DNA from 2 places in the Microbacterium sp. MMO-35 genome. Region 1 is predicted to be linked to the other one. Evidence: riboswitches for the same ligand, from Rfam matches in the RefSeq annotation. Region 1 holds a riboswitch; the other holds the start of a gene.
What was found. A riboswitch is a leader RNA that binds a small molecule or an ion and turns the genes downstream of it on or off. The one in region 1 is predicted to bind FMN.
Positions count from the first base shown of each region.

Region 2: it holds a riboswitch for FMN, as region 1 does, so the genes downstream of both, WFJ01_RS11340 (6,7-dimethyl-8-ribityllumazine synthase) here and ribD (bifunctional diaminohydroxyphosphoribosylaminopyrimidine deaminase/5-amino-6-(5-phosphoribosylamino)uracil reductase RibD) in region 1, are expected to answer to the same signal.

Region 1 covers NZ_JBBCVH010000008.1:62,176-65,565, forward strand. Annotated here, with positions in the region: gene WFJ01_RS15385 (GNAT family N-acetyltransferase) at 195-764, shown strand; gene WFJ01_RS15390 (Fpg/Nei family DNA glycosylase) at 922-1,797, shown strand; FMN riboswitch at 1,880-2,029, shown strand; gene ribD (bifunctional diaminohydroxyphosphoribosylaminopyrimidine deaminase/5-amino-6-(5-phosphoribosylamino)uracil reductase RibD) at 2,081-3,163, shown strand; gene WFJ01_RS15400 (riboflavin synthase) at 3,163-3,390, shown strand, end outside.
Region 2 covers NZ_JBBCVH010000004.1:360,777-364,166, forward strand. Annotated here, with positions in the region: gene WFJ01_RS11335 (FAD-binding oxidoreductase) at 29-1,381, shown strand; partial or broken gene WFJ01_RS11340 (6,7-dimethyl-8-ribityllumazine synthase) at 1,432-1,872, opposite strand; FMN riboswitch at 1,880-2,025, opposite strand; gene WFJ01_RS11345 (response regulator) at 2,078-2,770, opposite strand; gene WFJ01_RS11350 (sensor histidine kinase) at 2,767-3,390, opposite strand, start outside.

The DNA.
Region 1 (3,390 bases):
CGCGCGAACACAACGCAGGAGAACAAGCCGTTGCCCGGGCTCATCTGGGATTTGGACCCTTCTTCTCCTGCGTTGTGTATGGGAGCCGGCGGCAGAGCCACCCCGTGGAGAGCCGGCGCGGTGGGCAGCCCGCCGCCGTCGCCCTAGGCTGAGACCGTCGCCCTAGGCGGAGACCGTCGCCCTAGGCTGAGACGATGGAACCGGTCGAGCTGCGCACGCCCCGTCTGATCCTGCGCGCCCCGACGTCCGCCGACGTCGACGCGATCACCGAGGCGTGCCAAGATCCGGCGATCCCCCGCTGGACGACCGTCCCGAGTCCCTACGCCCGCACGGACGCCGCGGACTTCGTCCGGCTCATCGGCGAGTGGTGGGCGGACGGATCCCAGACCGTGTGGGCGATGTACGCGGACGAGCTCCTCGTCGGCGCGATCGGGCTGCACCACATCACCGATCACCCGACGGGCGGCGACGCCGAAGTCGGTTACTGGGTCGCCGCGCCGGCCCGGGGGAACGGCTACATCACGGAGGCCGCCCGCGCCGTGATCGAGTGGGGCTTCGCCGAGCTCGGGCTCGCGCGTCTCACCTGGCGGGCCGTGGTGGGCAACGTCCCGTCGGCTCGGAGCGCCCGCGGGCTCGGCTTCCGGTTCGAGGGCACGCAGCGCCGATTCCTCACCAGCCCGCGTGGGCGGGACGACGGATGGCTCGCGGGGCTCCTGCGCACGGACGACCGCGCCCCGGTCGCCTGGCCGATCGACCTCGGCTGATTCCCCTCCTCGACGCCGATCGCGGCCCGCGCGCCTCGGCGGCGGCCCGAGTCCGGCGGCGCGAGTCCGGCGGCCCGAGTCCGGCGGCGGCGCGAGTCCGGCGGCCCGAGTCCGGCGGCCCTGTCCCGATGTCGGGCACGGGTGGCAGGATGAACCCATGCCGGAGATGCCTGAGGTGCAGGGGCTGGTCGACTTCCTCGGCGAGCGCGCGGTCGGCCTGACGATCACGCGCGCGTCGGTATCGGCCATCTCGGCGCTCAAGACCTACGACCCGCCGGTCACCGCGCTGCCCGGATCCACGATCCGCGGCGCGACGAGGCGCGGGAAGTTCCTGGATCTGACGCTGCGGAGCGAAGCCGAGCCGCGCCTGCACCTCGTGTTCCACCTCGCGAAGGCCGGATGGCTGCGCTGGTACGACGCGCTTCCCACGACGCTGATCCGGCCGGGCAAGTCGCCGATCGCCCTGCGGATCGCGTTCGACGACGGCAGCGGATTCGACCTCACCGAGGCCGGCACCAAGAAGTCGCTGGCGGTGTACGTCGTCCGCGATCCCGACGACGTGCCGGGAATCGCCCGGCTCGGACCCGATCCCCTCGACCCCGCGTTCACCCGGGGGGCGTTCGCGGCGCTGCTCACGGGACGGCGCACGCAGATCAAGGGGCTGCTGCGCGACCAGGCCGTCATCGGCGGGATCGGCAACGCCTACTCGGACGAGATCCTGCACGCGGCCCGGATGTCGCCCTACGCGCCCGCCGGCGGACTCGACGAGGACGACGTGACCCGGCTGTACGACGCGATGCAGACCACCTTGCGCGAAGCGGTGGCGGCCGCGAGCGGCAAGCCCCCCGCCGACCTGAAGGACGCGAAGCGGCGCGGCATGCAGGTGCACGCCCGCCGCGGTGAGCCCTGCCCGGTCTGCGGCGACACCGTGCGCAGCGTGTTCTTCGCCGACCGCTCCCTGGAGTACTGCCCGACGTGTCAGACCGGCGGCAAAGTGCTGGCCGACCGCCGGCTGTCCCGGCTGCTCAAGTGACCTCGGCCCGACATGAGCAGTCACAGACGCATCCATCGGAATGAAACCGGCATCCGCGCGTTGACTAAGCTGAGAGCAACACAACGTGCTCCGGGGTCGGTGAGAATCCGAACCGGCGGTGACAGTCCGCGAACCGAGGATCCGACACGGATCCGAGGCCGATCCGGTGGAATTCCGGGACCGACGGTGATGCGAGCGAAGGCTTGCGAGTCCGGATGAGAGGCAGCACGCACGATCGTCGTGCGCCCGCCCCCGGCATCTGGACCAGGACGAAGAAGGCGACATGACGGCGACAGCGGCGGAGCGGGCGGCGATGACCCATGCGCTCGAGATCGCCCGCCGCGGGCCCCGGGGGCTGAACCCCCAGGTCGGCGCCGTCATCCTCTCCCCCGCGGGCGACGTGCTCGCCGAGGGCTGGCACCGCGGCGCGGGAACCCCGCACGCCGAGGTCGACGCGCTCTCGAAGCTCACCCCGGACCAGTTGCGCGGCGCGACCGCCGTGGTCACGCTCGAGCCGTGCAACCACACCGGGCGCACCGGCCCCTGCGCGCAGGCGCTCATCGACGCCGGCGTGGCACGCGTGCGCTACGCGCTGGACGACCCCGGGGCGGTCTCCGGCGGAGGCGCGGAGCGGATGCGCGCCGCGGGGATCGACGTCGTGGCCGGCGAGCAGGCCGCGTCCGCGCACGCCCTGATCGACGACTGGCTGACGGTGCAGCGGCTGGGCCGACCGCACGTCACCGTGAAGTGGGCGCAGAGCCTGGACGGCCGCGCCGCCGCCGCAGACGGATCCAGTCAGTGGATCACCGGTCCCGAGGCGCGGGCCGACGTGCACCGCCGTCGTGCCGCCGCGGACGCGATCGTGGTCGGCACGGGGACGGTGCTCGCGGACGACCCCGCGCTCACCGCGCGCGACGGCGCCGCACTGCATCCCCACCAGCCGGTACCCGTGGTGATCGGCGCACGGGAGACCCCGTCGGACGCCGCCGTGCGACGGCATCCGCAGGCGCCGCTCTTCTACCCCGGCCACGACCTCGACGGCGTCCTCGCGGACCTCCGGGATCGCGGGATCCAGCGCGTGTTCATCGAGGGCGGTCCCACGCTCGCCAGCGCGTTCCTCGCGGCCGGCCTCGCCGACGAGGTCCTGGCGTATGTGGCCCCTGTGCTGCTCGGCGGTCCGAAGCTCGCACTCGGCGACATCGGCGTGACCACGATCGATGAGGCCCGGCGCCTGATCGTCGACCGGTGGCTGCCGCTCGGGGCGGATCTGCTGGCGGTCGCCCGTCCGGCCGGCGCCGCGGAGGACACGGCCGGGTCGACCCTCCCCGCAGACGAGTACATCTCCCGGAACGAAGGAGCTGCCTGATGTTCACCGGAATCATCGAGGAGATCGGCGAGATCACCGCGATCGCGCCCGCGGGCGACGGTTGGCGGCTGACCGTGCGTGCGCCGAAGGCCGCGTCCGACGCGGTGCACGGCGAGTCGATCGCCGTGAGCGGCGTGTGCCTGACCGTGGTCGGATCCACCGCCGACACGTTCGACACCGACGTCATGAAGCAGACGCTCGACGTCGCCGCGATCGGCGGCGCGACC
Region 2 (3,390 bases), on a different contig from region 1:
TGTCCGTGGGGCATCCTAGGGTGGCGTCATGCCCCTTCTCTCTGCGTTCGACTCCCTTCCCGGTCGGCTCGACGGATCCCTCCTCCGTGCCGGAGACGACGGGTTCGACGCCGCCCGCCGCCCGTGGAACCTCTCGATCGATCAGCTGCCGGCGGTCGTCGCAGCCCCGGCAGGGCTCGACGACCTGCGCCTGATCCTCGCGGCCGCGCGCGAGGCGGGAACGCCTCTCGCCGTTCAGCCGAGCGGGCACGGCGCCTCCGGGGACCTGTCCGGCGCGGTGATCGTGCGCACGGCGGCCTTCGACCGGCTCGAGATCGATCACGACGCCGGAGTCGTGGTGGTCGGCAGCGGCGTGCGCTGGGGCGCCGTCGTCGACGCGCTCGAGGGCAGCGGATGGGCGGCGCCCGCGGGGACGAGCCCCGTCGTCTCCGTCGCGGGCTACACGCTCGGCGGCGGGCACTCCTGGTTCAGCCGCACGGCGGGTCTCGGATCCGACAACCTGCGCGCCGCGTGGGTGCTGCGGCCCGACGGCACGCACGAGCGCATCGACGACGGCAGCGACCCCGAGGCGATGTGGGCGCTGCGCGGGGCGGGCGGCGTCGTCGGGATCGTCACCGCGCTCGAGATCGACCTCGTCCGCGCCCCGGCGCAGTGGGGCGCCGCGCTGACCTTCGACGCGGCGGACACCGCCGCCGTGATCCGCGCCGTGCGGGATCTCGCCGCGGTGGCGCCCGCGACGCTCAACGTGTTCGCGAACTCGATGCGGATGCCGGACGTCCCGATGCTGCCCGAGGCGATCCGGGGCAAGAGCTTCCTGACCGTCCAGGCGCTGTCCGCCGACGGCGCGGCCGACGCGCTGCTCGACGGCGTCCGTCGTTCAGGCGCCGTGCAGCGGGAGACCGCAGGCCCGACCTCGCTCTGCGCCCTCGCCGCGGCCTCGGGGGAGCCGACCGAGCCGACCGCGGGCCGGGGCGCCTCCGTCGCGCTCGATCGACTGGACGACGCGACGATCGACGCCCTGGCGGAGTTCCGTCAGGCGCCCGAGCAGGCGCCGATCGTCGGGATCGACCTGCGCATGCTGGGCGGAGCGCTCGACGCACCGCGACGATCCGGGTTCGCCTCGCTCGCCTCCGCCTCGTGGCTCCTGCACGCGCTCGTGCCGGACTTCCCCGGGGCGCCGACCGAGCCCGGCGATGCGAGCATCGCGGGACTGGTCGACCTGCTCGCGCCGGCGGTCGCCGATCGGACGGTGCCGACGTTCCTCACGCCGGGGCAGACGCTCGAGCGGTGCGCCACGGAGTCCGACCTCGATCGGCTCCGGGCGGTGCGGGCGAGCGCCGACCCCGACGCCGTCCTGCACGAGGGACGCCTGCCGCGCTGAGATCCGCCTCAGCGACGGCGGGCGTGCCTGAGCCGGGCCTCGTGAGTCGGTCAGCCGATCGCGGCGAGGCTCTGCACGGTGGCCGACACGGCCTCGGCGAGCTCCCGGCCCTTCACGGAGAAGTGCCGGCGGAAGTAGTCCTGGTGCTCGTCGTGCTCGTGGAAGTGATGCGGGGTGAGCACCGCGGAGAACACCGGGACGTCGGTGCTGAGCTGCACGCGCATGAGCGCGTCGACGACGGATCCGGCGACGAAGTCGTGCCGGTAGATGCCGCCGTCCACGACGAGGGCGCTCGTGGCGATGGCGTCGTAGCGACCGGTGCGGGCGAGGCGCTGCGCGTGCAGCGGGATCTCGAACGCCCCGGGAACGCGGAACACGTCGACCTGGTCGATGCCGAGCTCGGCGAGGCGCTCGATGAAGGCGGAAACGGCCTGTTCGACGATCTCGGCGTGCCACTGCGCGGCGACGATGGCGATTCTGGGCATGGTGGACTGCTCCTTCTGTCCTCTCTCATCCGGACTGTGACCGTCGGCTCCGGAATCGCACCGGATCGGCGGTCCCCACCATGGGGACCGTTCGCGGGCTCGCGCGGACCATGCCGCGACACCGCCGGTGGGGACTCTCACCCCGCCCTGAGGACAGGACGACGCTATCACCGCGGTGAGGGCGCGCCGACCACGGCGACGGGCGGGACGGTCAGTGTGAAGCCGTTCCCGTTCCGGCCAGGCGGTACGCGGTCTCCGGACGTCCCGGCGCCCCGTAGCGCGGGGCGCGGATCGCGATCTGCTGGGCGACGAGGTGCTCCAGGTAGCGTCGCGCGGTGACCCGCGACACGCCCACGAGGGGTGCGGCCTCCGCCGCCGAGAGGTCGCCGTGGGCGCGCAGCACGGCGGTCACCGTCTGCAGCGTCTCGACCGCGAGTCCCTTCGGGAGGGCGATCGTCCCGGTCGTCGGTCCGCCGATCAGGGCGTCGATCTCCTCCTGGCTGGCGGCTCCGGCGAGGGCGATCGCGCGCTCGTGCCGGTCGCGGTACTGCAGCAGGCGTTCGCGGAAGACGGCGAACGGGAACGGCTTGAGCAGATACTGGGCGACGCCGAGCGCCGACATCCGCCGCACGGCCTCGACATCGCGGACACTCGTCACCGCGATCACGTCTATCGCGCTCCCGGCTCCGCGGATGCGCCGCAGGACGTCGATGCCGGATCCGTCCGGCATCGTGAGGTCCAGCAGCACCAGGTCGATCCGCTCCGCCTCCGTGGTCAGCGCGCTGAGCGCGGCGCGGACGCCGGTGCACTCGCCGACGACCTCGAAGCCGTCGAGCCGTGCGAGGTACGCCGAGTGCAGCTCGAGCGTGAGCGGATCGTCGTCGACGAGCAGGACGCCGATCATCCGGATCTCCTCTCCGACGGCGCGCCCGGCAGCGTGACACGGAACGCGGTCGGGTCTGCGGACAGCTCGACCCTCCCGCCGGCGGCGGTCACGATGTCGCGGACGAGGGCCAGTCCGACGCCGCGCCCCGTGCGGTCGCTCGGCTTGGTGGAGTAGCCGTGCTCGAAGATGCGCTCCCGGTCGTCCGCGGGGACTCCGGGGCCCCCGTCCGCGACGGTGATCGCGACGGCGCCGCCGTCCGCCGCCGTCACGTCCACCCGCACCCAGCGGTCGGCGCCCGTCCCGGCCTGACGCGCGGCGTCGAGGGCGTTGTCGATGAGGTTGCCGACCACGGCGACGGCGTCGACCGGGGGCAGATCCGCACGGGGAGCGGCCGGATCCACCTGGACCTGCCAGCGCACGCCGCGTTCCTTCGCCTGGGAGGCCTTGCCGAGCAGCAGCGCGCCGAGCGTCGGATCCCCGTCCCGCAGCGTCATCTGGTCGATCACCGACTGGCTCTGCAGGGACGATTCGGACAGCAACGCGATCGCCTCGTCGCGGCGGTCGAGCTCGAGCAGAGACAGCGCTGTGTGCAGGCGGTTGCCGTGTTCGTGGGTCTGCGCGCGCAGCGCCTCGCCGAG